DNA from 3 places in the Agrobacterium sp. 22-226-1 genome. Region 1 is predicted to be linked to each of the others. Evidence: predicted binding sites of a transcription regulator. Region 1 holds the regulator's gene; each other region holds the start of a gene.
The links. Region 1 encodes HrcA, which represses chaperone genes, less so after heat shock. Its sites were predicted from a motif close to GTTAGCACTCNCNNNNNGNGAGTGCTAAC; they were not measured.
Positions count from the first base shown of each region.

Region 2: the regulator HrcA is predicted to act here: its motif matches at 2,474-2,502, upstream of groES (co-chaperone GroES).
Region 3: the regulator HrcA is predicted to act here: its motif matches at 8,430-8,458, upstream of groES (co-chaperone GroES).

Region 1 is NZ_JBNWCP010000001.1:251,888-261,975, forward strand. Features, by position in the region: gene dnaA (chromosomal replication initiator protein DnaA) at 536-1,996, shown strand; gene hemW (radical SAM family heme chaperone HemW) at 2,068-3,267, opposite strand; gene rdgB (RdgB/HAM1 family non-canonical purine NTP pyrophosphatase) at 3,273-3,917, opposite strand; gene rph (ribonuclease PH) at 3,935-4,651, opposite strand; gene hrcA (heat-inducible transcriptional repressor HrcA) at 4,787-5,878, shown strand; gene grpE (nucleotide exchange factor GrpE) at 5,991-6,626, shown strand; gene ptsN (PTS IIA-like nitrogen regulatory protein PtsN) at 6,707-7,168, opposite strand; gene hpf (ribosome hibernation-promoting factor, HPF/YfiA family) at 7,251-7,823, opposite strand; gene rpoN (RNA polymerase factor sigma-54) at 8,058-9,608, opposite strand; gene lptB (LPS export ABC transporter ATP-binding protein) at 9,762-10,088, opposite strand, start outside.
Region 2 is NZ_JBNWCP010000001.1:609,964-620,051, reverse strand. Features, by position in the region: gene ileS (isoleucine--tRNA ligase) at 1-32, opposite strand, end outside; gene ACQZ5K_RS03015 (bifunctional riboflavin kinase/FAD synthetase) at 313-1,293, opposite strand; gene ACQZ5K_RS03010 (TIGR01459 family HAD-type hydrolase) at 1,341-2,189, opposite strand; gene groES (co-chaperone GroES) at 2,558-2,854, shown strand; gene groL (chaperonin GroEL) at 2,929-4,563, shown strand; gene ACQZ5K_RS02995 (hypothetical protein) at 5,364-5,798, shown strand; gene ACQZ5K_RS02990 (DoxX family protein) at 5,950-6,396, shown strand; gene hisG (ATP phosphoribosyltransferase) at 6,457-7,149, opposite strand; gene ACQZ5K_RS02980 (ATP phosphoribosyltransferase regulatory subunit) at 7,146-8,273, opposite strand; gene ACQZ5K_RS02975 (VOC family protein) at 8,290-8,658, opposite strand; gene hisS (histidine--tRNA ligase) at 8,663-10,088, opposite strand, start outside.
Region 3 is NZ_JBNWCP010000018.1:72,074-82,161, reverse strand. Features, by position in the region: gene leuA (2-isopropylmalate synthase) at 1-711, shown strand, start outside; gene ACQZ5K_RS23455 (DUF3224 domain-containing protein) at 882-1,268, shown strand; gene ACQZ5K_RS23450 (hypothetical protein) at 1,359-1,550, shown strand; gene ACQZ5K_RS23445 (SMI1/KNR4 family protein) at 1,669-2,262, opposite strand; gene ACQZ5K_RS23440 (DUF982 domain-containing protein) at 3,309-3,611, opposite strand; gene ACQZ5K_RS23435 (hypothetical protein) at 3,608-3,904, opposite strand; gene ACQZ5K_RS23430 (DUF4145 domain-containing protein) at 3,937-4,341, shown strand; gene ACQZ5K_RS23425 (nuclear transport factor 2 family protein) at 4,730-5,164, shown strand; gene ACQZ5K_RS23420 (SDR family NAD(P)-dependent oxidoreductase) at 5,237-6,007, shown strand; gene ACQZ5K_RS23415 (helix-turn-helix domain-containing protein) at 6,084-6,263, opposite strand; partial or broken gene ACQZ5K_RS23410 (IS6 family transposase) at 6,243-6,913, shown strand; gene ACQZ5K_RS23405 (Hsp20 family protein) at 7,033-7,506, opposite strand; gene ACQZ5K_RS23400 (hypothetical protein) at 7,672-7,962, opposite strand; gene ACQZ5K_RS23395 (usg protein) at 8,056-8,328, opposite strand; gene groES (co-chaperone GroES) at 8,605-8,919, shown strand; gene groL (chaperonin GroEL) at 8,972-10,088, shown strand, end outside.

The DNA of each region.
Region 1 (10,088 bases):
CCGATCTGAGTTTTTGCAGAAAAAACGCCATTGATCTCTCCCCACGATCCTGCCTAAATGCATTTCAACAAGGGGTGCGGATCTCAGTCCACAGATTATCTCGATGATCGTATCGACGATATTCACCTTCTTGCTGGCGGGTCTTTCGGGGTCCGTTTTTTCAGGTCATGGAGCTTTTTGTGCCGTTTCGGTCTCCGGAACGGGCGGGAGTTTTTTGTCCTCAAGAATGCGCCTTAAGGTTGTAACGAAAGGAGCGTTTTAGCGTGTCGCAGGCCTCTCCATGAGGGGGAGGGAAATGGGATAACCGGCTCGCAAACGAGTAGTCGCCTTTGACGTTCTTTCGAGGGGAACGCTGGAGGCAAAAATATACGAGGGGGATCTCTGGCGATCGATCTTTGATCGTCAGGCTATGATTGGCAATTTGAAAGGCGGCAATATGCAATTGAATTTGGCGATGGGTGCGGTGGTTGATGGGGACCGCGCACCAAAGACGCGTGATGCAGCTTGCTCAGATGCGGCAGGGGACAAATCGGCAATGACGCACGATGCGCTGTTTGAACGTTTTAGCGCGCGGCTCAAGGCACAGGTTGGTCCGGAGGTCTATGCAAGCTGGTTTGCACGGCTCAAACTCCATTCCGTTTCGAAAAGCGTCGTCCGTTTTACCGTTCCGACGACCTTTCTGAAGTCCTGGATCAACAACCGTTACATGGATCTGATCACGAACCTCGTCCAGAGCGAGGATCCGGATGTGCTGAAGGTGGAGATTCTGGTCCGCTCGGCCAGCCGCCCGGTCCGTCCAGCTCAGACCGAGGAAAGGGCGCAGCCCGTTCCGGAAGTCGGTGCGGTTCAGCGTAACAAGTCCTTCATTCCGTCGCAGCCCGCGACGCCTGCCGCACAGCCTGCGGCTTCGCAGGCGACCATGCGTCAGGGCGGTTCCGGGCCGTTGTTCGGTTCGCCGCTCGACACACGTTTCACCTTCGATACCTTTGTCGAAGGCTCGTCCAACCGCGTCGCCCTTGCGGCGGCAAAGACGATCGCCGAAGCCGGTGCCGGCGCCGTGCGCTTCAACCCGCTGTTCATCCATGCGGGTGTCGGCCTCGGCAAGACGCATCTTCTGCAGGCAATCGCCAATGCCGCCATTGACAGCCCACGCAATCCGCGCGTGGTCTATCTGACGGCCGAATATTTCATGTGGCGTTTCGCCACTGCGATCCGCGACAATGACGCGCTGACGCTGAAGGACACGCTGCGCAATATCGACCTGCTCGTCATCGATGACATGCAGTTCCTGCAGGGCAAGATGATCCAGCACGAATTCTGCCATCTGCTGAACATGCTGCTCGACAGCGCCAAGCAGGTCGTGGTCGCGGCTGACCGTGCGCCATGGGAGCTGGAATCGCTCGATCCGCGTGTCCGTTCCCGCCTTCAGGGCGGCATGGCCATCGAGATCGAAGGTCCCGACTACGACATGCGCTATGAGATGCTCAACCGCCGCCTCGGCTCGGCACGCCAGGACGATCCGTCCTTCGAGATTTCGGATGAAATCCTGACCCATGTGGCCAAGAGCGTGACGGCAAGCGGACGCGAGCTTGAAGGCGCCTTCAATCAGCTGATGTTCCGTCGCTCTTTCGAGCCGAACCTCTCGGTTGATCGTGTCGATGAGCTGCTGTCGCATCTCGTCGGGACGGGTGAGGCCAAGCGTGTACGCATCGAGGATATTCAGCGCATCGTCGCCAAGCACTATAATGTGTCGCGACAGGAGTTGGTGTCCAACCGCCGCACCCGCGTCATCGTCAAGCCACGCCAGATCGCCATGTATCTGGCCAAGATGCTGACGCCGCGGTCTTTCCCCGAGATCGGTCGCCGTTTCGGCGGTCGCGATCACACCACGGTTCTGCATGCCGTGCGCAAGATCGAGGAACTGATTTCCGGCGACACCAAGCTCGGCCATGAGGTTGAGCTGTTGAAACGCCTGATCAATGAAAACAACGCATGAAAAAAGCGGCCTTCGGGCCGCTTTTTTATTGTCGTCTTGTTTATTGGGCTAAAGCCGGGTGGAGGCTGGCGTCAGCAGGCGAGATCGGCCACCACCGCGTCCAGAATGAGCATGCCGGACGGCGTGCAGCGCAGGCGGGAATTGCCGAGCCTTTCCACGAAACCGTGCTGGAGGAGGAATTCCTCCTTTTCCGGATCGAGATTGCGGCCGGAAAGGTCGCTCCAGCGGGCGAGATCGATGCCTTCGCGCAGGCGAAGGCCCATCAGCAGCAATTCATCGGCCTGCTCATCGACGCCAAGCAGCTCCTGATCGACCATACCGTGGCCTTCCCGCTCGACGGTTTCGAGCCAGTTTTCCGGGTGGCGCTCGGTGGCGGTTGCGAGCTTGGAAGCGCCTCGCGTCAGGCGTCCATGCGCGCCGGGGCCGATGCCGGCATAATCGCCATAACGCCAGTAGGTCAGGTTGTGGCGGCTTTCAGCACCCGGCCGGGCATGGTTGGAAACCTCGTATGCCGGCATGCCGTAACGCTCCGTGATTTCCTGCGTCGCTTCATAAAGCACGGCCGAATGTTCGCCATCCGGGACGATCAGCTTGCCGGCCTTGTGCAGCCCGTAGAAGGGCGTGCCTTCCTCGATGGTCAGCTGATAGAGCGACAGATGGTCGACCGCGTAGGAGACAGCCTCTTTCAGCTCAGCGTCCCATTCGGCCACCGTCTGGTTCGGTCGGGCATAGATGAGATCGAAGGACATGCGCGGAAAAATCTCCCGCGCCAGCCGGATGGCCTTCAAGGCATCGGCAACATCATGCAGGCGGCCAAGGAACTTCAGGTCGCGGTCGTTCAGCGCCTGCACGCCGAGCGAGACACGGTTGACGCCCGCCGCGCGGTAACCGCGAAAACGCTCGGCCTCGACGCTGGAAGGATTGGCTTCCATGGTGATCTCGATACCATCCGGCACATGCCAGAAGCGCGAGACGCCATCGAGAAGTGCCGCGACCGTCTGCGGGTCCATCAGCGACGGCGTGCCGCCGCCCATAAAAATGCTGGTCACGACGCGCGGGCCGCTCAGCGTCCGCATATGTTCCATTTCACGGAGAAAGGCTGCCGTAAACCGTTCCTGATCCACCGGCCGGTGGCGGACATGGCTGTTGAAATCGCAATAGGGACATTTGGCCGCACAGAAGGGCCAATGCAGATAGATCCCGAAACCGGGATCGCCCGTATCCGGCAGAAGCGACGCGCCGGGGGCAGAAAGTTGATGCTCCCCGACCATCGGGTTCATGCCTCCAGGCAGGTTTCTACGAATTTTTTAAACGCCCGGGCACGGTGCGAAAGCGCGAAGGCGTCGCCATGTTTCCAGCCGTGTTTTTCATCCGCGCTCATCTCGCCGAATGTGGTGTCGTATCCTTCCGGTTTGAAGACCGGATCGTAACCGAAACCGCTCGTTCCGCGCGGCGGCCACACCACCGTGCCTTCCACCTCGCCGCGGAAATATTCGAGATGCCCGTCCGGCCACGCCAGGCACAGCACGCTGACGAAGCGGCCGGTGCGGTCTTCCGGTTTCGATGCGCCTCGCTCGGCCAGCGCATCCTCGACCTTCTGCATCGCCATGGCGAAGTCGCGGGTGCCATCGGCCGTTTCCGCCCAATTGGCGGTATAGACACCCGGCGCACCATCCAGCGCATCGATGACCAGACCGGAATCGTCGGACAAAGCCGGAAGACCCGATGCCTTAGCGGAGGCAAGCGCCTTGATGGCAGCATTTTCCTCGAAGGTCGTACCCGTCTCATCCGGCTCTTCGAAATTCAGTTCCGCCGCCGATTTGGCGGAGAAGCCGAAAGGCCCGATCAGATCGGCGATTTCGGCGATCTTGCCCTTGTTGTGGCTGGCGACGACGATCGTTCTGGTATCGAGCTTGCGCATGGTGCTTTCCTGTCGGCTCAGGCGATTGCCTGTTTCTGAAGGGCGACCAGTTCGCTGCAACCGGCCTTGGCAAGACCGAGCAGCGTCAGGAATTCTTCCTCGGAGAAGGGCGCGCCTTCCGCTGTGCCCTGAACCTCGACGATGCCGCCGGAGCCGGTGATGACGAAATTAGCGTCGGTCTCGGCGGAGGAATCCTCGAGGTAATCGAGATCGATCACCGGCTGGTTGGCAAAGATGCCGCAGGAGATCGCGGCGATATGGTCCTTCAGAACCTTCTCGACCTTGATCATGTTGCGGGTTTCCATCCATTTCAGGCAGTCATGCAGGGCAATCCATGCGCCGGTGATGGACGCGGTGCGGGTGCCGCCATCGGCCTGGATGACGTCGCAGTCGATGCTGATCTGGCGCTCACCCAGCGCCTGCAGATCGACGACGGCGCGCAGCGAACGGCCGATGAGGCGCTGGATTTCCTGCGTGCGACCGCCCTGCTTGCCGGAAGCGGCTTCGCGCTTCATGCGCTCGTGGGTGGAGCGCGGCAGCATGCCATATTCGGCGGTGACCCAGCCCTTGCCGCTGTTGCGCAGCCACGGCGGCGTCTTTTCTTCAAGGCTTGCGGTGACGAGCACATGCGTGTCGCCGAATTTCACGAGACAGGAACCTTCGGCATGTTTCGAGAAATTGCGCTCGAAGGAAACCTTGCGCATCTGGTCGGTTTTTCTGCCTGAAGGCCGCATATGATCCACTCTCCATGTTGGTCCCTGCCTTCTAAGGCGAGGTCCGGGCTTTTGCAAAGCCAATTTCCATTTTGCCGCGGCGTTGCAACGCATTATATTGATGCGAGCTGGTTTGAACGACAAAGAACGGACGAAATGGGTTTTTCCGCACCGCTATCAAAAGATCAGGCATCGCTGCTGGATGAACGGTCGCGGGAAATTTTCCGGCGCATCGTCGAAGGCTATCTCGATACGGGCGAGCCGCTCGGATCGCGCAGCCTGTCGCGGCTGTTGCCGATGTCGCTTTCACCCGCCTCCGTTCGCAACGTCATGAGCGATCTCGAGGAACTGGGCCTCATCTATTCGCCGCATATCAGCGCCGGTCGCCTGCCGACCCAGACGGGGCTGCGCTTCTTTGTTGACGCCTTCATGCAGGTGGGTGACCTGCCCGCCGAGGAAAGGGCGACTATCGACCGTCAGATCGGACCGGTCGCCGGCCACGAACAGTCGCTGGAAGGGCTGTTGACGGAGGCTAGCCGCATGCTGTCCGGCATGTCGCGCGGCGCGGGCCTCGTATTGACGGCGAAGAACGACGTCATCCTCAAGCATGTCGAATTCATAAGGCTGGAGCCCACCAAGGCGCTCGCCGTGCTGGTGGGCGACCACAATCAGGTCGAAAACCGCATCATCGAATTGCCGGCCGGCATCTCCTCGTCGCAATTGACCGAAGCGGCGAATTTCATCAATGCCCATCTCTCCGGTCAGACGCTGCATGAGTTGCGCGGTCAATTCCAGACGCAGCGGGCGGAACTGCAATCGGAACTCGGCATATTGGCGCAGGACCTCGTGGAGCGCGGTCTGGCGGTATGGGCGGGAGACAATGAGGAGGGCAAGCTCGGCCGTCTCATCGTTCGCGGTCGCTCCAACCTGCTCGAGGGTCTCGCCGGTGAGGAAGATATCGATCGGGTGCGCCTGCTGTTCGACGACCTGGAGCGCAAGGAAAATCTCATCGAAATCCTCAATCTCGCGGAAAGCGGCTCGGGGGTCAGGATTTTCATCGGCTCGGAAAACAAGCTGTTTTCCCTGTCCGGTTCGTCGTTGATCGTCGCGCCCTATCGCGATGAGGACAATCGTGTCGTGGGTGCGGTCGGCGTCATTGGCCCGACCCGGCTGAATTACGCCCGTATTGTGCCGATGGTGGACTATACGGCGCAGATCATGGCCCGCCTTTCCCGCAAGCAGAGATAGGACAGACCCGCAAGGTCAGGGAATGCGGCAAGCTTTTCGCCGCAAGCCTTGATTTTTGCCCGTCAAAGCTCGATATCGGGCGCAACCAACATATTCAAATCTGGAGAACGTCATGACCGACGATACAAAAAAGCCCGGACCTGACGCGGACGTCGCCGAAGAGTTTGTCGAACCCGCGCTCGCCGGGGAAGAGCCGATTGACGCTGCCGAACCCGATCCGGTCGAGCTGCTCAAGGCTGAAAATGCCGACCTGCGTGACAAGTTCCTGCGCCTTGCGGCCGAAATGGACAATCTTCGCCGTCGTACGGAACGCGATGTCAAGGATGCGAAAGCCTATTCTCTCGCTGGTTTCGCGCGCGATATGCTCGCCGTTTCCGATAATCTTCGCCGCGCGCTTGAAGCCATTCCCGATGAACTCAAGACCAATGGCGAAGCCGGTCTCAACGGTCTGATCGAAGGCGTCGAGATGACGGAACGTTCGATGCTGTCGACGCTGGAACGCCACGGCGTGAAGAAGATCGATGCCGAGGGCCAGAAGTTCGACCCGAATTTCCATCAGGCCATGTTCGAAATTCCGAATCCGGCGGTTCCGAACAATACCGTGCTGCAGGTGGTTCAGGCCGGTTTCACCATCGGCGACCGCGTCCTGCGCCCGGCAATGGTCGGCGTCGCCAAGGGCGGCCCGAAGGCGGAAGTTGCCGCATCGGCCGAGCCGGGCACCTCGTCTCTCAATGAAAAAGACGCGTAAGGCATCTATCCTTACGTCATAAAAAACGCGCCTTCAGGGCGCGTTTTTTATTGCCGTTAAACTGAGGGAGTTAGCCGCGATCAAGCCGCCGTCGCCTGCTCCTGATTGAGGAAAGCGTAGATTGCGGTATCGGAATCGGTGGCGCGCAGCTTGGCGACCAGTTCAGGGTCGCGCAGGGCGCGTGCAATTCTGGACAACGCCTTCAGGTGATCCGCGCCGGCGCCCTCGGGCGCGAGCAGCAGGAAAACCAGATCGACCGGCTGGTCGTCCAGCGCTTCGAAATCGACCGGTGTTTCAAGGCGCGCGAAGACGCCGGTGATCTGATGGATGCTGTTGAGCTTGCCATGCGGAATGGCGATGCCGTGGCCCACACCGGTGGAGCCGAGTTTCTCACGCTGGAGGATGACGTCGAAAACTTCCCGTTCCGAGACTCCGGTAATTCTGGCTGCCTTTGCGGCCAGCTCCTGAAGCAACTGCTTTTTGGAATTCACCTTGAGGGCGGGAATAATCGCATCTTGTTGCAGCAAATCTGCCAACGCCATTCTCTTTTTCCTTCATGCCATCGAGACGATGCAGGAGGCAGCTACGCTTTCGCGCTCTGCCTCCCACGTCTTGTCAGACTGTTCAGCTCTTGATCGTTTCCGCGTCGATCCAGCCAATATTGCCGTCATGACGCCGGTAAACGATGTTGAGATATTCCTTGCCCGGGCTGCGGAACAGCAGAACCGGTTCGTCCGTCATGTCGAGCGCCATCACGGCGCTGGCGACGGACATTGTCTTAATCTGTTTCGAACTCTCCGCTACGATGGTGGGTGCGTAATCTTCAGGAACCTCGTGGTCCTCATCGGGAATAGCATCCATCACCGTATAGGCGATTTCCTGCGACACGCCATTCGCACCATTGTGGTGGTCCTTAAGCTTGCGCTTGTAGCGGCGCAGGCGCTTCTCGATCCGCTCTGCGGCGGCATCGAAGCTGGCCTGCGGATCATTTGCCTGACCCGCCGCATGCAATACAATGCCGGTATCGAGATGCAGCTTGCAGTCCGCGGCAAAACGCGATCCGGACTTCTCCACGGTCACCTGGCCTGAATACCCCCCATCGAAGTATTTGGTAACCGCCAGACCTATATTGTCCTCGATCCGCTGACGGAAAGATTCACCGATCTCCATATGTTTACCAGATACACGCACACTCATGGAAATTTTCCTTTTTGTAGTGATTTGCGAGTACCAGCTTACGTCAAGCCGCGCGCGCATCCAAGCGTTTCGAAGACCTTAAAAAGCCCTCATTCGAATTTTACGCCCATGGACGGTGGAGATGAATCCGTTACAAATGACCTTGCTTACGTGTGCGGCGGGCTTCTAGCCCTTGCCGTGGCAAGAGTCAATGGTGCGGCAAAAAACCGCCATAAACGTGATCGCGGCCACCGCTCAGAAGGCGGATAGCTTGGCCATCGCCTTCTTTTCCCGACGTCTCTGCACGGAGGAGGGGATGTTCATCGCCTCCCGATATTTGGCGACGGTGCGGCGGGCGATATCGATGCCGCTCTTTTTCAGATTGTCGACGATATCATCGTCTGAAAGAACCGCCTCGGCGGCCTCCTGCGCGATCATGGCCTTGATGCGGTGGCGCACCGCTTCCGCCGAATGGCTGTCTCCGCCTTCCACGGCGCTGATCGACACGCTGAAGAAATATTTCAGCTCGAACAGACCGCGCGGCGTCAGCATGTATTTTTTCGATGTCACCCGGCTGACGGTGGATTCGTGCATCTTGATGGCGTCGGCCACCGTCTTGAGGTTCAGCGGGCGCAGATGATCCACGCCATTGACGAGAAAGGCATCCTGCTGGCGCACGATTTCCGTCGCCACCTTCATGATTGTCCGGGCGCGCTGGTCGAGGCTGCGGGTCAGCCAATGCGCCGTCTGCATGCACTCAGTCAGAAAATCCTGATCCTCGCCTGCGCGTGCCTTGTGTTTCGACACCTCGGCGAAATAACTCTGGTTGATGAGCACGCGCGGCAGCGTCTCGGGATTGATTTCCACCAGCCAGCCGCCGGTGGAGGAGGGACGAACGATAATATCGGGAACGATGGTCTCCGAAACCATCGAATCGTAACCCGCGCCGGGGCGGGGGTTGAGCGTGCGGATTTCCGCCAGCATGTCGAGGAGGTCTTCCTCATCGACACCGCAGATTTTTTTCAAGGAGGCGAAGTCGCGTTTCGCCAGAAGTTCCAGATTGTCGACGAAAGCCCGCATGGCCGGGTCGAGCCGGTCCTTCTGGGCAAGCTGGATCGCCAGACATTCGCTTAAGGAACGGGAAAATACACCCGGTGGATCGAAGCCCTGAAGCGTCTTCAGAACGTGCTCGACCGCCGACGGGGCCGCGCCCAGCCGTTCGGCGACGTCGTCGACGGCATCCGCCGCAATATAGCCGGTCTCGTCAAGCTGGCCGATCAGCGCATCGGCGATCATCCGGTCCTCGGCGGCGGATATGGCGAGCGGCAGTTGCTGATTGAGATGGTCGCCGAGACTCTGTCTGGCCGCGACGAAATCGTCGAGATCGTAACTTTCCCCCGACTCCTGGCCGGGCATGGATTTCCACTGGCCGGCCAGTTCGGGCGCATCGGCTTTTCGGGGCTCGGCATCATCGGGAAAGACGTTTTCGAAGCTGGTATCCAGCTGCTCGCCAAGATTTGCGGCACGGTCGCCATACCAGTCGTCACTGTCTGACGTCACCGTGGCGGATCTCTCCGAACTTTCGCTATCGGCGTCGCCAAAACTTTCCGCGTCTACAGGTGCATCGCTGCTCAAATCGCCATCGTTTGCCGCAATTTCCAGCAGCGGATTGCGCTCCACCTCCTGCGCAATGAACTGCGTCAGCTCGAAATGCGTCATCTGAAGCAGCTGGATGGACTGCATCAGTTGCGGTGTCATCACGAGAGACTGGTTTTGACGCAGCAAAAGGCTGGCAGACAATGCCATGGCGGACGCGAAACTCCCCTTACAGCTTCTCCGTCGCCTGATTTTCCAGAAATTTTACTGAGACGACGGAACTTGGCCCAAAAATTGCTTTTTTATTTTGTTTGGTCAAGCGTCAGGGCGGGGCGCGATGAAGAATCTTTCGCGCCCAGGCGTTCAAAGGCTGAAATTATTGCCGAGATAGAGACGGCGTACATCCGGATTGTTGACGATATCGTCCGGACGTCCATGCGTCAGCACCTCGCCGGCATGGATGATGTAGGCGCGGTCAATGAGACCGAGCGTTTCACGGACATTGTGGTCAGTCACGAGAACGCCGATGCCGCGCGCTGTCAGGTGTCTCACCAGATTCTGGATATCGCTGACCGAAATCGGATCGACGCCTGCGAAAGGTTCGTCGAGCAGCATGAAGGTCGGATCGGTCGCGAGTGCGCGCGCGATTTCCAGACGCCGCCGCTCGCCACCCGAAAGCGCCACGGCAGG
Region 2 (10,088 bases), 360 kb from region 1:
GAGTAATCCAGTTTTTCTGCGGTGTCGCTCATAATCGTACCGTTGTTGCGCGCCGTGTCGGTCGCGCCGTCTCAATTTCAAAGAGGGCAAATACGGAAAGCGCCATGACCAAAGTCATGACAAGCGCCAAAATCCCGGACCTTCCGGCTCGTCAGAGCGGGCGGAAGGCCGGGCCAATAATTCGGCCAATCTGAGTTTTGAACATCAACCGGTATTGGAACATGGCCGGTTGTTTATGCGGTTTTCCGGCAAAAAGGAAGAGAAAAGCGACGGCAATATCGGCCGGAACAGGGGCTGACCGGCCTTACCCGGTCAGAACGCGATCCTGGCGTCCAGTTCGCTGAGCGGACGCACGCCCGATAACATCGCCCTCGCCTCTTCTTCATCGCGCCTGATCTGGGCGACGAGCGGATCGAGACCGTCGAATTTCAGCTCGTCGCGCAGGTGCCCGAAGAAGGAGACCGAACAGACCTCGCCATAAAGATCGCCGGAAAAATCGAAGACGAATGTTTCGAGCAGCGCCGCCCCGTTTTCAGTGACGGTCGGGCGGTAACCGAAGCTTGCCACCCCATCGCGGATCGAACCGTCCGGGCGGCGGAACCGCACGGCATAGATGCCCGCTTTCAGTTCCGTTTCCGGTGCCAGCGCCATGTTGGCGGTGGGATAACCCAGCGTGCGGCCGAGCTTCTGGCCGCCGATGACTTCGCTTTCCACCGTGAAGCGATAACCGAGCAGGCCTGCGGCACCCGCCACATCGCCTTCGCACAGAAGCGAGCGAATCCGGCTGGAGGAGACGACATCCGCGCCCTCGTCGCGGAAGGCATCCACCAGCGTCACGTCGAAGCCATGGCGTTTGCCGGCCTCCATCAGAAATGCCGGGCCGCCTTCGCGGCCCTTGCCGAAATGGAAATCGAAGCCGGTGACGACAGCGCTGGCATGAAGCCAGTCGACCAGAATGGACTGGACGAATTCCTCCGCCGAGCGCTGCGAAAATTCCCGGTCGAAGGGATATTCGATGACGGAGCGGAAACCGATTGCCTCAAGGATGCGCGCCTTCAATGGCGCGGGCGTGAGGCGAAAGACCGGCGTATCGGGACGGAAGACGGAACGGGGATGCGGCTCGAAGGTCAGCACCAGCGCGGGAACGCCACGGGCTTCCGCCAGCTCCAGGGCACGATCCAGCACAGCCCGGTGGCCACGATGCACGCCGTCGAAATTGCCGATGGCGATGACGCCGCCGCGAAGAGCTTCCGGCAGCGGCTCCTTTTTTTCATTGCGGTGAAAGACGGTCATGGCAATCGATCCATTCCTGCGCCAGCTATTCCTCAGGCAAGATGTCCTCAGGCGAGACGGGGCATCCACCAGCCGGGAGCAGCACCCTGCCCCTTGAGATAGGCGTTGAGAAGCGCCTCGTCCGTCTGGCCGTTCAGCGTATATTCGGCGGCGTGAATGCCGCCGCTGATATAAAGAAGGTTGAGACCACTCGCAATCGCGCCCTTCACATCCGTCGGCATGCCGTCCCCGATGGCGAGCACGCGATCCTTGGCGAAGGCGCCGCGCACTTCTTTGGCCGCCGCAAGGCAGGCCTCATAGATCGGCGCATGCGGCTTGCCGGCAATGCGGACCTCGCCGCGGAGCTGTTCGTAGTAAGCGGCCATGGCGCCGGCGCAGGGAATGATGCGCTCGCCGCGCTCCACCACCAGATCGGGATTGGCGCAGATCATCGGCACGTTGCGGGCAATGAAGCCCTTGAGCATTTCGGTATAATCCTCAGGCGTTTCCGTCTCGTCGTCGAAAAAGCCGGTGCAGACCACGGACTGCGCTTCCGCCTCGCCGACGCGCTCGACATCGAGACCGTCCAGCAGCGGCAGATCCCGCTCCGGGCCGAGCAGGAAGACTTTTTTCGGACCTTCCGCGATCAGGCCGCGGGTGACGTCACCGGAGGTGATGATACGGTCATAGGCTTCATCCGGCACGCCGAGAACGCGAAGCTGGGCGATGACGCCGGGAGCGGGACGCGGCGAATTGGTGATGAGCACCACCGTCTTGCCGGCCTTGCGCGCTTCCCGCAGGGCAACCGCCGCATCCGGAAAGGCGCTGACACCATTGTGCAGCACGCCCCAGACATCCGAAAGAATAACGTCGAACCCAGCCGTGATTTCGCCGAGGGTGAGAATGCGATGGGCCATGAGATGCTTTCCGGATGCGAGAAGAGGGTGAGCGTCACATCGCAAAGCGGGACGCCGATGGCAAGGAAAAAAGCGCCGCCAGACCGGTCTTTGGCCCGCCTGACGCAGCATGAACACAAATGCCCATTAGATGCGATGCGGCCGGAACGCACGAAAAGAATGTCGTCGTGGCGCCCGTCCGCGCATGGGAAATTTCTGTCATGGAACGCTGATAACCATAAGCCATGAAATTTTTCAGACAGGGCGTTCTTGACTCCGGCAGAAGCCCTCCTTATCTCGGTTCCGCTGGCACTCGATAAAGGAGAGTGCTAACACCCATCAGGCGAGTTCCAAAAGCTCGCGCAGTCATTTGATCGAGGGATTAGACAATGACAAGCACCAATTTCCGCCCGCTTCACGATCGCGTCGTCGTTCGTCGCGTTGAGTCCGAAGAAAAGACCAAGGGCGGCATCATCATTCCCGATACCGCCAAGGAAAAGCCGCAGGAAGGCGAAATCGTCGCCGTCGGTTCCGGCGCACGTGACGAGGCCGGCAAGGTCGTCGCTCTCGACGTCAAGGTTGGCGATCGCGTTCTGTTCGGCAAGTGGTCGGGCACCGAAGTCAAGCTCAACGGCGAAGACCTTCTGATCATGAAGGAAGCCGACATCATGGGCATCATCGGCTGATTTCAGCCGACCCATCGTTTCCTTAAATTTCAAGCCGGACCCGGTCCGGTCATTCGAAACCAGGAGTTTTGAAAATGGCAGCCAAAGAAGTAAAATTCGGCCGCACAGCACGCGAAAAGATGCTCAAGGGCGTCGACGTTCTTGCTGATGCAGTAAAGGTCACCCTCGGCCCGAAGGGTCGTAACGTCGTTATCGACAAGTCCTTCGGCGCTCCGCGCATCACCAAGGACGGCGTTTCCGTCGCCAAGGAAATCGAACTGGAAGACAAGTTCGAGAACATGGGCGCACAGCTCGTTCGCGAAGTTGCCTCCAAGACCAACGACATCGCCGGTGACGGCACCACCACCGCGACCGTTCTGGCCCAGGCCATCGTTCGCGAAGGTTCCAAGGCAGTTGCTGCCGGCATGAACCCGATGGACCTGAAGCGCGGTATCGATCTGGCCGTTGCTGAAGTCGTCAAGGACCTTCAGGCCAAGGCCAAGAAGATCAACACGTCTGAAGAAGTTGCGCAGGTCGGCACGATCTCCGCAAACGGCGAGCGTCAGATCGGTCTCGACATTGCTGAAGCAATGCAGAAGGTCGGCAACGAAGGCGTCATCACCGTTGAAGAAGCCAAGACCGCCGAAACCGAACTCGAAGTCGTCGAAGGCATGCAGTTCGACCGCGGCTACCTGTCGCCCTACTTCGTGACCAACCCGGAAAAGATGGTTGCGGACCTCGAAGACGCATACATCCTCCTGCACGAAAAGAAGCTCTCGAACCTTCAGGCCATGCTGCCGGTTCTCGAAGCCGTCGTTCAGACCGGCAAGCCGCTCGTCATCATCGCTGAAGACGTCGAAGGCGAAGCTCTTGCAACGCTCGTCGTCAACAAGCTGCGTGGCGGCCTCAAGATCGCTGCCGTCAAGGCTCCTGGCTTCGGCGACCGCCGCAAGGCCATGCTGGAAGACATCGCCATCCTGACCGGTGGTACCGTCATTTCCGAAGACCTCGGCATCAAGCTCGAAAACGTTACCCTCGACATGCTCGGCAAGTCGAAGAAGGTTTCGATCTCCAAGGAAAACACCACGATCGTTGACGGCGCCGGCCAGAAGTCCGACATCGAAGGCCGTGTTGCCCAGATCAAGGCCCAGATCGAAGAAACCACCTCCGACTACGACCGCGAAAAGCTGCAGGAACGTCTTGCCAAGCTCGCTGGCGGCGTTGCCGTTATCCGCGTCGGCGGTTCGACGGAAGTCGAAGTGAAGGAAAAGAAGGACCGCATCGACGACGCTCTCAACGCGACGCGCGCTGCCGTTCAGGAAGGCATCGTACCGGGCGGCGGCGTTGCCCTGCTGCGTTCGTCCACGAAGATCACCGCAAAGGGTGAAAACGACGACCAGGAAGCCGGTATCAACATCATCCGCCGCGCCCTGCAGGCTCTGGTTCGCCAGATCGCAGACAACGCAGGTGACGAAGCTTCCATCGTTGTCGGCAAGATCCTCGAGAAGAACGAAGACAACTACGGCTACAACGCCCAGACCGGCGAATATGGCGACCTGATCCAGCTCGGCATCGTCGACCCGGTCAAGGTTGTTCGTACGGCTCTGCAGAACGCAGCTTCGGTTGCTTCTCTGCTGATCACCACCGAAGCCATGATCGCCGAGCTTCCGAAGAAGGAAGCTGCAATGCCGGCAATGCCGGGCGGCGGCATGGGCGGCATGGACTTCTAATCAGTCCTGTCACCGGAATTAAGAAAGGGCGGTCTTCGGACCGCCCTTTTTCTTTGTCGTGCCTGTGTGATTGACGGAAGGCGGCACATCTTATCGGCGTCATCCTTGGGACAGGCCCATTGCTGTCCGATTTAAATTTCTCGAAGAAGTCATGTGTCATTGGTTCTATTATTTTCGGGTATGCCGTGCCAAACCGGACACCAAAGAAGAATAGCGTTGTCAGATGGGAAGACAGGCTAGCCAATCACGCCGACGTCATCCTAGGGCCTGTCCCGAGGATCTGCAACCGATTGATTTTATTCGACGTGATTAGATCCTCGGCACAGGGCCGAGGATGACGTCAGCGTTCTCGCGAGAGATGCTTCATGAAAATCAACAGGTTGCACAATTCTGAAGGCCGAAAGCGGAACGGTTCGTGTATTGTCCCGTTTTGGAACAGGCGTGATTTTATCCGGCTATTTTTTGCAGCCCTATGCAATAATAGGGCACATTCAAGAGCGAATCACCACCCCATACGGGGCCGATTTCCACTCGGACCGGCTTATAAGCGCGCTATTTAGTTGTGCTTTTTCGCATATCTCGCGATATTGAAGAAGAAATACATAATATTTTTGATTTTCTCACTGGCTGGTTGTTGTAGGTAGGGGAAAATAAACTATAAGTCACCCCCCGTAAGGGTTCCGCGACGGGGCGGCCAGCATCGAAGGGGTTTCGATGCCTGGCAAATACGTTCGACTGCGGGTGGCGGTAAAGGTTCAACCTGGCAGTGGCGCTTGAAGTGGCGGCGCTGGCACGTGTTCATGCGGGGGCGCGATTTGTTTGAAATATCAAGACGCAACGATGCTCTGCCTGCGGCGGTAACAACCACGCCCGATCCCCGGACCCTGTCGCATTTCTTCATGTCGGAGGAGTGGAGCAGCGATCTTTCCAGTGGCGTCATCCGGCTCGGCGAACACGCATCGTTCATGCACGGCCTGCCGCCGGGCGAGTGCGGATTGCTCAGCCTTGTCCGCTGTTACGACCGCGCTGACCACGCCCGCGTTCTGGAACTTTTCGAGCAGGTTTCCACCGCACCCTCACGCTTCTGTTTTTCAACCGGCCTCTCCATCTTGCCGGCGATGCGGCAGCCGGTCATCTGCATGGGTGAATCTTCCGGCTTCGAAGACGGCCAGCAAGGGCGCATATCAGGGCTTTTCCTGTTTCCGCGCTTTGAGGATATTCGCTTCGCCGCCTGAACATAGCCGGACAGACGCTCAGTACCGTTCACAAAATGAAGACGATTTGTCTTCTATTGTTCATCTTTATGGGCGGATGATTTTCGGTCATTGATATCTCCAGACATTGCAGTTCAACCGGCGACACGCCGACTATTTACCGGAGATTTCCATGTCCAGCAGCCAGAACGTTCTCGTTCTCATCGCCCGTATTCTGCTTTCCTTCATCTTCATCACGTCGGGCTTCAGCAAGCTCGTCGATCCGGCCGGCACGGCCGGCATGATCACGGGCGCCGGCCTGCCCGCCGCAACCGCCCTTGCCTATATCGCAGGCCTGTTCGAACTCGTTGCCGGTCTTGCCATTCTCGCTGGTTTCCAGACCAAAATCGCCGCCTGGGCGCTTGCCGTCTTCTGCGTCTTCACCGGTCTGGTGTTCCACAGCGGCACCGTTGCCGTACCCGGCTGGCCTGAGCCGGCTCTTGGCTGGATCAACACGCTGAACGGCATCATGATGGTGAAGAACATCACCCTTGCCGGCGCTTACATCCTGCTTGCCGCCTTCGGCCCCGGCGCCTACTCCGTCGACGCCAAGCGCGGCGCGGCTGTGGCCCACGCATAAGCCAAATGGATCGACCAATAAAAAGCCGCCGGATCGCTCCGGCGGCTTTTTTTTACGTCGTCAGACCGCAGCCCTGATGCGCGAGGCGATCTCCTGAACCGCCGCATCGCCTTCGTGTTCCGGCTTGCGAGCGCGGACGAAACAAGCTTCCGAACGGACGATGATGCCGTCGGAGAGGATTTTCAGGTGGTTGGCCTTCAGCGTCGAGCCGGTCGAGGTGATATCGACGATGATATCCGCCTGCCCTGCGGCCGGTGCACCTTCGGTCGCGCCAAGGCTTTCGACGATGCGATAAAGCTGAATGCCGTGCTGGCGCGAAAAGAACTGCTGCGTCAGCCGCCAATATTTGGTGGCGATGGCGAGCCTGCGGCCATGACGGGCGCGGAATTCCGAAGCGACATCGCCGAGATCGGCCATGCTGTCCACATCCAGCCAGATTTCCGGCACGGCGACAACGACGTCCGCATGGCCGAAACCGAGGCGGGCGCAGAATTCCACCTGCGCATCGGCATTGGTCAGTCCCTCGCGCACGAGGTCCTCACCCGTGACGCCGAAATCTACGGTGCCGGCGCCGATCTCGCGGGCGATCTCGGAGGCCGAGAGATAGGCGATCTCGATATCGTCGCGCCCTTCGATGCGGCCGCGATAGGAACGGTCATTGCCGACAGCCGCCACTTTCAGCCCGGCGCGTTCCAGAACGGCGGAGGCGTCTTCCTTCATCCGGCCCTTGGAGGGCAGTGCGATGGTGATCATGGCTTGTCGCTCCCGCGCACCGCTTCGATGCGATCCAGCCAGAGCGAAAAGCCCACGGCCGGGATTTTTTCCTGTGCGCCGAGCAGGGTCAGCAGCCGGTCGAAACGGCCGCCACCGGCCAGCACACTGTCTCCGCCAGCTTCCACCACCTCGAATACGAGGCCGGTGTAATAATCGAGCGGACGACCGAAGGCCGCGCCATAGGTGACGGTTTCGAGATCGACACCGGCATTGGCAAGCGCTGCGACGCGTTTATCGAAAGCGGAAAGCGCGCCATCCAGTTTCAGCTTCGCCTTTGCGGCAAAATCCGCCAGAACCTGCGAGGCCTGCGGCAGAGGCGCCTTCAGGGCCAGGAACTGCTTGAGCAGAGCAAAACTCTCATCCGGCAGGCGCGTGGCGGCAAGCGCCAGCTTCTCCCGCAGGCGGCGGGCGATTTCCTGCGGCGCACGGCTGGCATTGGTGGAATAGCCGGTTTCCTGCATCACCGTATCGAGATAATCGACCAGCACCGCCTCGTCGCCCGTCGCCAGCAGGCCGGCGACCCGGGCATCGAGGCCGGTCATCGGCTTGGGATGCATGAGACTTTCCAGCAACGCTTCCAGCTGCGCCATATCGCCGAATGCCTGCACCAGCCGCTTCTGCCAGCCGAGCGGCAGGCCAAGGGCAGCAACAACCGCTTCGAAAACCTGCTGGTCGCCGAGCGTGACGGCAAGCGCCCGGCCCGGCAGCAGGCGCTGCAGAATGCCGGTGGCATCAATGACGGCACGGGCATCGGCGGCGGCGATATCGGTATCGCCGAGATCTTCGATGCCGGCCTGATAAAACTCGTTGGCGCCTTCCCGGCGCTGGCGGAAAACTTCACCGAGATAGGAATAACGCTTCGGCGTGCCGGTCGCCGTTTCGATATGGCGCAGGCAGACCGGGATGGTGAATTCGGGGCGCAGGCACAGGCTCTCACCCGTTTCGCTCTCCGTCATGAAGATACGGCGGCGCAAATCCTCGCCGGCCATATCCAGAAAAGGTTCGGCGGGCTGGATGACCGGCGTGTTCACACGGCTCGTGCGGCGCGCGGCGAATTCTTCCAGTAGCTCTCCGGAAAATTCCGGCATGTCGATCAGGGGCATGGAACGGTACTTTTCGTCACGGTTCGAGCGGCTGCATCATTTCGATGCGGTTTCCGAAGGGATCATGGACATAAAACCGGTGATACCCTTCAAGCGGCTCATCCTCAACCACATGGCGGCCTGCTGTTTCAAGTGTTTTTCGCAAGGTTGCCATATCATCGACCAGAAAGGCCGGATGGGATTTCTTCGCCGGGCGGAAATCCTGCTCGACGCCGAGATGCAGTTTTATCGAACCCCGGCTGAACCAGCACCCGCCGCGTGCGGCCAGATTGGCGGGCTTTGCCTGCTCGGCAAAACCGAGCAGGCCGCCATAAAAAGCGCGCGCCTCATCCTCACGGCCCGCCGGCATCGCCAGTTGAACATGGTCGAGCGCGAGGATCGCCATGGCCTTAACGCCCTTCGGCGGCGCGGCGAACGTCCTCTGCCTGATGCTCCAGAATCTCGCGGACCTTCGCCACCAGATCGGCTTCCGGCACGCTGACCTGCGCCACGCGCGCCTCCCGCCAGCTGGCATTGTCCTCGATATCGCCGGACAGGCGCTTGCCCTCGATCAGATCCTTTATCTGCACCACGCCTTCGGCACGCTCGTCACCGCCCTGGATGATGGCGATGGGGGAGCCGAGGCGGTCGGCATATTTCAGCTGGTTGCCGAATTTCTTCCAGTTGCCCTGGTACATTTCAGCACGGATGCCCTCGGAGCGCAGCGCCTGCGTGAAGCGCTGGTAACGGCCCATGCTCTCCACATCGCCATCCATGACGGTGATCAGAACAGGGGCGAGCGGCTTGACCTGACCGAGCTTGCCGAGGTTCTTCAACGCCGTCATCAGGCGCGAAACGCCGATGGAGAAGCCCGTGGCCGGAACCGGCTGGCCCATGAAGCGCGAAACGAGGCCATCATAACGGCCGCCGCCGCCGACGGAGCCGAACACAACCTTTTCGCCCTTTTCATTGGTGACGTCGAAGCTCAGCTCGGCCTCATAGACGGGGCCGGTATAATATTCGAGGCCGCGAACGACCGAGGGGTCGATCTTGATGCGCGTCGCATCGTAACCGGCACTGGTGACCAGAGCGCCGATGATGTTCAGCTCCTCAACGCCTTCCTCGCCTTTCGAGGTGCCCGCGACCAGTTTCGCCAGATCATCGGCGCTTGCCGCATAATCCTTGATACCGACGAAAAACAGCACCTTTTCAATCTGTTCCTCGCCAAGACCAGCGCCCTTGGTGAAATCGCCGGATTCATCCTTGCGGCCGGGGCCGAGCAGCAGCTTCACACCTTCGGGACCGAACTTATCGAGCTTGTCGATGGCGCGCAGAACGTTGAGGCGACGACCGGCATTTTCCTCGCCGCCGAGGCCGATGGCTTCCATGACGCCATCGAGCACCTTGCGGTTGTTGACGCGGATGACATAGTCGCCGCGCTGAATTCCGAGCGCTTCCAGCGTATCGGCCATCATCATGCACATTTCGGCATCGGCCTGCACGCCGGCGGCGCCCACCGTATCGGCATCGAACTGCATGAACTGCCGGAAGCGGCCGGGGCCGGGCTTTTCATTGCGGAACACGTAACCGGCGCGGTAGGTGCGGTACGGCAGCTGGATTTCATTGAAATTTTCCGCGACATGGCGGGCGAGCGGCGCGGTCAGATCGTAGCGCAGGCTCATCCACTGGTCGTCATCGTCCTGCAGTGAAAACACGCCTTCGTTCGGGCGGTCGCTATCGGGCAGGAATTTGCCGAGCGCATCGGTATATTCGAACAGCGGGGTTTCCACCGGATCGAAACCGTAAAGCTCGTAGACCCTGCGGATCTTCTCGATC
Region 3 (10,088 bases), on a different contig from region 1:
CACCCGCGCCACCCCTATGCCGGCGAACTGGTGCACACGGCCTTCTCGGGCTCGCACCAGGACGCGATCCGGAAAGGGTTCACGGCCCACAGAAAGCGCAATGACGGTATCTGGGAAATGCCCTATCTGCCAGTTGATCCGGCAGACATCGGCGAGACATACGAGGCGGTCATTCGCGTCAACAGCCAGTCTGGCAAAGGGGGTATTGCCTGGGTGATTGAACAGGACAAGGGTTTGAAACTGCCGCGCTCGCTTCAGATCGATCTCAGCCGCCGTGTGCAGGAGTTCGCTGAGAGCACCGGGAGGGAAATCACGGCCGCTATGATCTGGTCGATCTTCGAAGATGCTTACCATCTAACCGGGCCGCAGCCGTTTGAACTGATTGATTATCAGGATGAAAGCCGTCGCAGCGCCGGGAAGGAACGCGTTTTTGTCGGGCGCATCCGTCACAGAGGTCGTGTTATTGCGATCACAGGTCGTGGGAATGGCCTGATCTCCAGTGCGGTCTCGGCGCTGGAGGAGGGCTGTGGGGTGATGTTGGAAGTCCTCGACTATCACGAACATTCCCTGAAACGCGGCGCGAATTCCCAAGCGGTCGCCTACCTGAAATGCCGCACTCGTGATGGCGTCACGGTTTTCGGGATCGGCATCGACGAGGACATCGCCACGGCTTCGGTCAAGGCCGTCCTCAGCGCAGCAAACGCCAGCTGAGTTTGCCAAAGTCTTGGCGCTACCAAGACATCCTCTAAGTCGCGCTGGCGCCGATCGTCGGCCTGATTATCTCTAATCATGAACTGGGGACCGGCGATTCCGCGGCCACGCCGTTATAGAACAGCAGGAATCAGGGTGATAAATCGGTTGTAATCGATGCGGGGAATATCATGAAGAAAGAAGCGACAGGCACTTTTGACGTGAAACTCGCGCCGGTCGGCGCCGGTGAAGGCCCGATTGGAAACATGTCGATCGACAAGACCTTTCACGGCGATCTGCAAGGCACCAGTGTCGGCCAGATGCTTGCATTCCGCAGCAACGTTGAGGGCTCGGCCGGCTATGTCGCGATGGAGCGCATGACTGCCAGCGTCAACGGTCGGCAAGGTACGTTCATGCTCCAGCATAGCGGGCTGATGGATAAAGGCGAGCAATCCCTGACGGTCGTCCTCGTGCCGGACTCCGCTACGAACGGACTGGCAGGCCTAACGGGGACTATGAACATCGTCGTCGCCTCGGGGCAGCGCGATTATCAGTTCCGCTACACGTTGCCGGACTAAGCGATCGCGAGCCACGTCAGCAAAAGCCAGTGGACATGTTGTACCCAAGGGGTTCGGATCGTGTGCTGAGAGGCTATTGCAAAGATCGCGGTGACGCACAAGCGAGCGGCGAAGATCTTCTGCGACGTCATCGATGAGCAATCTCAAGCGGCGTCGTTTCAAAGTGAAGTGATTTTTGTGCCCGTTGCGCTGATCTACCGCTATCGTGTCAACGACCGTGACCTTGGACGGATGATGGCGCACCTCTACTTGAAGAGGCAGGATATTGGCCTGCCCTTGTAGTGCAGCCGTACGAGTTTTAGAGAATCGCGGTCGCACTGACCTGCTCCTGGATGATGTAGAGTTCAAGTTCATCGAGAGGGCTGCGTCCCACGAACGCCTTCTGTAATGCATCCCTGCGTCAGCGCTTTCCGCCCCGCATGACGGCTGCAGCGCGGCGATCGATTTCCTCGTCATAGTCAAAGAAGGAGCCGCAGAAACTATCGAAATCGGCGGCCACGAAGGCCAAAGGCACCGTTTCATCATCCTCCATTGCACCGACCCCATGGATCGTCATGTACTTCACCGAGCCATGCTCCGGCCCCGGCTGGAGATCAAGCACAAGGATGTCCCCGGAGATCGTCTGGCCGATGCCGACGGTATCCTCGCGCCCCCAGCGGCGGACTGTGACCTGCAGGGCCTTGAGGTCGAGAGCCTGCTTCGCATGCCCGAGCGCATGAAAGTAGCGAAAGAGCGTCGCGTTCTCCGACAGGATTTCATCATTCGGATCGAGGAAACGCTCCAGAAAGAGGCGCGCCTCCGGAGAATACTCATACCGGAAACCCCGTGGCGACACCTTGCCTCCATTCATCCGCAGCAAAAACTGTCGATACGCCACCGGCAACGAAACGCCAAGCTCCTGTGCGAAGGCGGCAAGCGCCTCTTCACTTGGCAGCCCGACTGCGGATTCTCCATCAAAGGGTCGGAATTCGATCGGCCCCGATGCGCCTTCCACAACCTTGATCACCATAGAATTTCCTCTCAATCATCAGAAGACGGCCTCTGCCGCGATACTATACCCACCATCGTGCGGAATAATGGCGTCGTGGTGGGTGGTGGGTCGAGTCCCCAAGTTACATTGCGGTGCCGTCAAGGAAGCCCCACCAACTAATGATGAAAAATAGCCAAAGCGGCCCGCTCAACCAACTAAGGGAACGGGCCGCACGATCACCATGCAAGCGGAAGAGAACGCGCATGGGATTGAAAATCAGGCGGCGCCCATACGGTGTGCGGTTTGGTTATCCGGGCTTACGCGTCCACGGCCGGTCCTGAAACGTATTCAGCCCCACCTTGTCACTGGCGGAGCTGGCAAAAATTGTCTACCGATAACCTGTGCGAACCCAGCAAGAAGCAAGTGGGCACCCACTGGCGTTTAGTGTCCCTTGGACGCTTCGTCTTTCTTCGCCTGATCGTGATGCCACTTAATGGCATAGTACATGCCGATACCCAGCACTATGATCTTGAATGGGATGAAGACATCTCACGAGTTTCAAACGTCCGTCGACTAAGAGCGTCCCAAATGGAAACGGCACCCCAAGGTGCCGTTGGGTTTCTAACCCTTTCATACAAATTCGGTTTTAGAGCGACGTTTATCCACCGGGAGCGAATCCGAAGCGGTTGTCGTTCGCTGCGACTAGGCTACCCGCGTTGATGACGGTACCGCGCATCGCGGCTTCGTCGTTCAACCTCTCGAAAGCGGCGCGACCGTCTGGCGGCAACCACTTGTCCCGAACCATAGCCGGTGCCGATCCGGTGCCAGGAAATGGGCCTGCGATATTCTGATTGCGTGTTCTGATCATGCAGGATGTGCTCCATACGGAGCAACAATATATAGTATTTTAGGCCGGGTTCTGTGATCCACGCCTGCAAAATAAGGGTGCCCCGACGTGAGCCACACACATACTTTCCGAGAGAGAGGCGAAAACGGCTAGTGGGTCTGCGAAATTTTTTTTGGATAGATCACACGACATAAAAAGCCCCGCTTTCCGCGGGGCTGTGTATCTAGCCGGCTGCTTGAAGATTGGGTCTATGTTTGCCCGCGGGCAACGAACTTGTCATAACCATCGGCATCCCTGCCTCAAGGCAAGCTGCGATGAAAGCCTCACGCGCGACGTCCGGAGACGCGGCCCACGCCAGTGCGGCCCGGCATCGGTGTACCGCCCGCTTGTAGCGATCCCCGCGGCGAAGGGGCCACTCGTGCTCTAGGTAGTCCAGCGCATCGTAGACGCTGAGGAATGTTCTCTCGAGTCCGCACTGCATGCGAACACGAACGGGTGCTCGAAACAAAACATCTTGGCTGTTCATTTCTTACCTCCAATCCAAACAACCAGATCAAGAAGCACAAAAAATATTGGTGGCAGAAAAGGCGCGTTCAAGACCTCGTCGGCAAATTTCAAACGGCCGTGGCTTGGTTCAAGCCAGCCCTTTTTCGTCGGTTTTTTTTCAGCGTCCCTGTGTGGGCAGTGCTTCATGAACCTGGCGAGCTTCGACCGGTCGCCACCGAACCGCTCCCGCACCTCCACCGCCATATGCAGGCTCACGGCATATTGCTGCTGCAACTGCTCGACGGTGTATGGCTCCATTTTGTTCTCGCGCATTTGCGTTCTCCTCATGAGCCGCAAATGGAATTGTGGCGGTACTTGTTCCGGGTTGTGTGCCGACCGCCCTTCTGCCCGTTGCCCGAATAATTCATCTTGAGAACCGTGCAGAGCGGTGTGCGGGTGTCAACCACGACACTCCTAAAGTCATAGTCGTCGACTATCACGAGGCAGCCGGCGTCATGAGCTCTTCTCCGCGCAGAGCTGCTGCGCTGCTTCGTTTGGCGGTACGAAAATTGTGCGGCCACCTCGGTGAAGGCGGTCAAAAAGGACTGGATCAGCGTATCCAACAAGCTCTTGACGCTCTTCGTGTGATCGGAAATGAAGCAGTTCACCCTGGAACCATGGATCTGAATGAAGGGACGCACGCTGGTCTTCTGTTAAGTCTCCCGCAACGTCCTCGGCGCTCGGCCACTGCGCCTGCAATCAACAATTGATGAGAACCAAGTTGCGACCACTTATCTTGCGCAACTTCTACTTTAGGCAAGACTAATGGTAGGCGCAACGTATGATGAACGAATATAGAACGATTCTAATTTAATCACAAAATTTGCGCGCAGCGGCCATGAACTTGTGGACAAAAATCGCACTGGCATGAGCGATCGCGGCAGATGTCACTGTCTTGCTTGTTCTCGGTTGACTTTACAATGCCCGGACGGATTATTCCGCCGCTACCGTGGCCGACCTCTGCACCACTGTTCTCACAGTTCTCTCCCGGCAAAATCTCCCTTCCCTCTACGCCAAGACCTATAGCCAAAAACGCACGATCTTTTTTGCGGCGATCACGTGAGCGACGCCCTGCGAGTAACCAATAATGGGGAACCAATGACTGACACGATCGATACGGCCCGCGTCGCCGACATACTGGAAATCAAGGCTCTCAATGCGAAATACAACTACGCTGTCGACGATGTCGACGGAAAGGCTTGGACGGCGTGCTTCACTAAGAGCGGCGTATTCAACGCTCTGATCGAGGGGCAGCGCCCTTGTGGCCCAGAGGAGCTTGCGGCGTTCGTCAAGCTCTGCAACGAGACTTTCGGCAACATGCATCACCTTACGACCAACGAGATCATTACGTTCCAAGGCGATACAGCACGGCAGAAGGCCTACCTGCAGTTCTTCGTGGTCAAGGACGGCAAGACCGAGGGCAGCATCTGCGTCTATCATGACTGGTTGGAGCGCGAAGACGGCGCTTGGAGGTACAGCCGTCGAGACGTCGATTACAAGGTCAAGTTCACTGAATTCGTCCAGCCGTCCTGACGTTATGGAAGCCAACGCGTGACCTGTCCCGGAGATCGGGATCCCCAAAATTTCAGCAGACTGGAGACACATATGCAATTCAAAGGTAAAGCCGTCCTTATCACTGGAGCGGCCGGAGGGATCGGAAAGGCTACGACGAAAGCTTTTCATGATAAGGGCGCTAATCTTGTTCTCGTCGACCTGAACAAGGACGCCCTTGAAGCGATGTCTGCCGAGCTCGGTCTCAAACCGGACCGAAGCGTCGTAATCGCCGCTGACGTTTCGAAAGAGACCGAGGTGGAGAGCTTCGTCGCGGCCACCAAGGCACGGTTCGGAAAGATCGACGTGTTTTTCAACAATGCGGGCATCGAGGGAAAGACAGGACTGCTTGTCGATACGAGTGCCGAGACCCTGGATAAGATTCTCGACGTCAACATCAAGGGCTGCTTCTTTGGACTCAAGCACGTGCTCAAGGAAATGTCCGTCCAAGGTGGCGGGGCCGTCGTGAACACGTCGTCAATGGCTGGCCTCATTGGGTTCCACTCCCTCGGAGTTTACACCGCGTCCAAGCACGCCGTGATCGGGCTAACCCGCGCTGCGGCCGCTGAAGCAGCACCAGCGAAGATCAGGGTGAACGCTGTGTGCCCAGGCCCGGTGGACACCCGCATGATGCGCGGGATCGAATCCGGCTTCTCCGAGTCAGATCCGGCAGGTGTCAAGGGGCAATTCGAGAACTTGACCGGCCTCAAACGCTATGCGCAGCCGGAGGAAATCGCCGATTTGGTTCTGTTTCTCGCCTCCGACAAGGCGTCCTACATCACCGGAAGCATGTACACCATCGACGGCGGCATGACCGGAATGTAGGGCCTTAAGCTCGACCCGCGGTGCCAAGGTTCAGGCGGATGAAGGTGCGGAGACTTGATGCCATCGCTGCCACGGCCTAGCCCCTGAGCTTGGCGAAAGAGTTCCTGTACTCGCGGGGCGACATTCCGTAATGGTTCCGGAAGGTCCGGCTGAAGTGCGACAGATCGTTAAAACCGGCGCCATAGGCAGCGGTCGAAATGTTGCCAAATCGTTCGTCAAGCAGGTTGCTCGCACTTTGTTCGAGCCGCCGCTTCATCAGGCTCTGGCTGAAAGTGCGATGTGGGCCTACCACCGCTTTGCCCTGAGCACTGCCGATGCGGAGGATCTGCTCGCCAAGCGCGGAGTTGTCGTCAGCCGGGAAACTGTTCGGCTCCGGGTCAATCGCTTCGGTTGTCATTTCGCGAACTGCATCCGCAGGGACCGGCCAAAACCCAAAGACAAGTGGCACATGGATGAGACCGTCATCAAGATTGGCGGCAAGAAGTTCTGGCTCTGGCGCGCCATTGATGCCAACAGCGTGTTCTCGATATCCTGGTTCAGGCTCGCCGCAACAGCAGGGCTGCCAGGCGCTTCTTCTCAAGACTGATCAAGCAGTTTGGTCAGCCGCGCGTGGGCGTGACGAACAAACCGGGCAGTACGTAACGCCGATCCAGGCCATCGCTCCAGATGCCGATCATCGGGCGCACAAGGAGCTGAACAACCGAATTGAAAACTCCCATCGGCAGACCCGAAAACGCGAGAAGATCATGGGTCGGTTCAAAACACCACTTCAGGCACAGCGCTTCCTGTCAGCCCACGAGCAAATCAACACCATCTTCCGCCCCCGCCGCTACACGCTGCCTGCCATTTCATACCGCCGCGCGGGCTGATGCGTTCAGCCTGTGGGCTGAGTATGCCGCTGAAATGACAGTCTACTGGCAACACGGCGTCGATGGCACCCAGCGCCAAACAACTTGGCACTGCCCCCGGGATGTTGACGGGCGCCATTGCGATGGCGCACGTGACCCACTGCATGAACTTAAAGATCAAGCCGCCTTCTGCGCTTCGATCTGCGCCGGAGCATTTGACGTCAGCGCAGGTGTGCTTTGGATCGAGATCTTCCGCGACTTCAAGGCCTCAGGGATCTCACGGACCAGCGCGATCGAGAGAATACCGTTGTTCAACTCCGCTCCCTTCACCCGGACATGGTCGGCAAGCTCAAACCGGTGTTCGAACGGGCGTCCGACGATGCCACGATGCAGGTAGCCATCCGCTGGTGCCTCCTGCTTCTTGCCGGTGACGGTCAGCAGATTGGATTGGAAGATGATATCGAGATCGTCCTGTGCAAATCCAGCCACCGCGATCGAGATCCGGTAAGTGTCGTCATCGCTTTTGACGATGTCATAAGGCGGCCATTCGCTGGTCGACCGGGCGCGCCGGGCGTTTTCCAGAAGATTGAAGATCCGGTCGAAGCCTACGCTCGAGCGGTAGAGAGGTGCGTAGTCGTAAGATGTTACCATAGCCATATCCTCCTTGAAGCAACATGGGTACGGGAGTGCCAAAAGCGGCGCTCCCCGGCGAAACCAGCCCTTGTCTCAGCGGCTGGCGGCAAATGAGTTGGTTTTGGCGATTTTCCGGTTCAAGATCTGCCGCAAAAATTTTACCGATCCCAATTTGCTCTATCTTCAATGCACTGATCGACTGAGAACGCGATGCGGGTACGCCGCCTTGAACTGCGAGATCATCGCGCAAGCTTGCTGCAATACCCGTTCAGTCGTTTCGGGATTGTCGCGCGCAAGTTCGTCGGCGTTTGTGCGGATCGCTTGTGCCATATTGGCCGACATCACAGCAAAACGGCCCTCACCATAGACCAGCGCATCTTGCGAGGTGGTCTCAAGCCAACGAGCAAAATCGGTGATGATCTCCTCCCTCTCCGGGATACTGGCACTCTTGATGATCCTGATATTTTCTTCCATGTGGCCTCACTCCGTACAGACGTGGAAAGCGATCGGGCTCATCAAGCCCCGATCGCCGGGTGAGCTAGGAAGTGGAAAAGTCAGATTCAAGCCTTAATGCAGCTTGAACTCGCCATCGACACGCCGCCATTCGTTGGGCCCGATCAGGCGCTGATGGCTGTAGCGAACCGAATGCAGCGGCCCATCGAGGGACGCCCGCCAAAAATCCAGGAACTTGTGCATCTCGGGGAAAACGGGCGCGAGATCGTAATCCTGCCAGACATAGGTTTGCAGAACGGATTCAAAGTCTGGGATGCGATAGAGGATGTGGGCAGTCGTCAGTCCGTAGCCATTGAGCTGTCGCTCCAGGTCAGATGAGAATTGCATGCTTCATCTCCATTTCGTAACAAGGTGAAGGTGACGTAAATTCTGATCGGCATCAAGACAATTCTACATTACCAGTTAAAATTACTTAGCGATTGCAGTATGTTAGCAGCCGCGATGGCCGAGTGCTAATTTTTCCAGAACACCCTCTTGAAATCGAAAAATCCCGAAAATAAATTTTGCCCGCGAACGCTTGAGTGAGGTTCGCACCCGCCCGGACTGGTCATCCGGTCCGGCCTGGGTCTTCAACGTCATCATTTTTGCTCAACGGAGGAAAACATGTCGTTCCGACCGCTTCATGATCGCATTCTCGTCCGCCGGGTCGAATCCGAAGAAAAGACCAAAGGCGGTATCATCATCCCTGACACTGCCAAGGAAAAGCCGCAGGAAGGCGAAGTTGTCGCCGTTGGGCCTGGTGCACGAAACGAGGCCGGCCAGATCCAGGCGCTCGACGTCAAGGCTGGCGACCGGATCCTGTTCGGCAAATGGTCAGGCACTGAAATCAAGATCAACGGTGAAGACCTGTTGATCATGAAGGAAAGCGACGTCCTGGGTATTATCGAAGCCCAGGCCGAGCAGAAGCAGGCTGCGTAATCACGCACCGTCCGCCATCAGTCAAAAAGCTGCCTATTGAAGGAGTGAACAAATGGCTGCGAAAGAAGTCAAATTCAACACCGATGCCCGTGAACGCATGCTGCGTGGGGTCGATGTTCTTGCCAACGCCGTCAAAGTAACGCTTGGTCCGAAGGGACGTAACGTGGTCATCGACAGGTCGTTCGGCGCGCCGCGCATCACCAAGGACGGCGTCTCGGTCGCCAAGGAAATCGAACTGGAAGACAAGTTCGAGAACATGGGCGCGCAGATGCTGCGCGAAGTGGCGTCAAAGACCAATGATCTCGCCGGCGACGGCACCACCACCGCAACTGTTCTTGCCCAGGCGATTGTCAAGGAAGGTGCCAAGGCGGTTGCGTCGGGCATGAACCCGATGGACCTGAAGCGCGGCATCGATATTGCCGTGGAGGCAGTCGTTAAAGAGCTGAAAGCGAACGCCCGCAAAATTACCAGCAATTCGGAAATCGCACAGGTTGGAACGATCTCGGCCAATGGCGACGAAGAGATCGGGAAGTACCTCGCTGAAGCGATGGAAAAGGTCGGCAATGAAGGTGTTATCACCGTCGAGGAAGCAAAGACTGCCGAGACAGAGCTGGAAGTCGTCGAGGGCATGCAGTTCGACCGCGGTTATCTCTCGCCCTACTTCGTGACCAACCAGGACAAGATGCGGGTAGAGCTCGAAGACCCTTATATCCTCATCCATGAGAAAAAGCTCTCCAATCTCCAGGCAATGTTGCCGGTGCTGGAAGCCGTGGTGAAGTCCGGCAAGCCTCTGCTGATCATTGCTGAAGACGTCGAAGGCGAAGCGCTCGCGACCCTCGTCGTCAACAAGCTGCGTGGCGGCCTCAAGATTGCGGCGGTAAAGGCGCCAGGCTTTGGTGATCGCCGCAAGGCCATGCTCGAAGACATCGCTATCCTCACCGGTGGCACTGTGATCTCCGAAGACGTCGGCATAAAGCTGGAGAACGTCACGCTGAATATGCTCGGCCGCGCCAAGAAGGTGGCAATCGAAAAAGAAAACACCACCATCATCGATGGCGTCGGCTCCAAGGCCGAGATTGACGGCCGCGTGGCCCAGATCCGCGCCCAGATCGAGGAGACGACATCCGACTACGACCGCGAAAAGCTGCAGGAGCGTCTTGCCAAGCTCG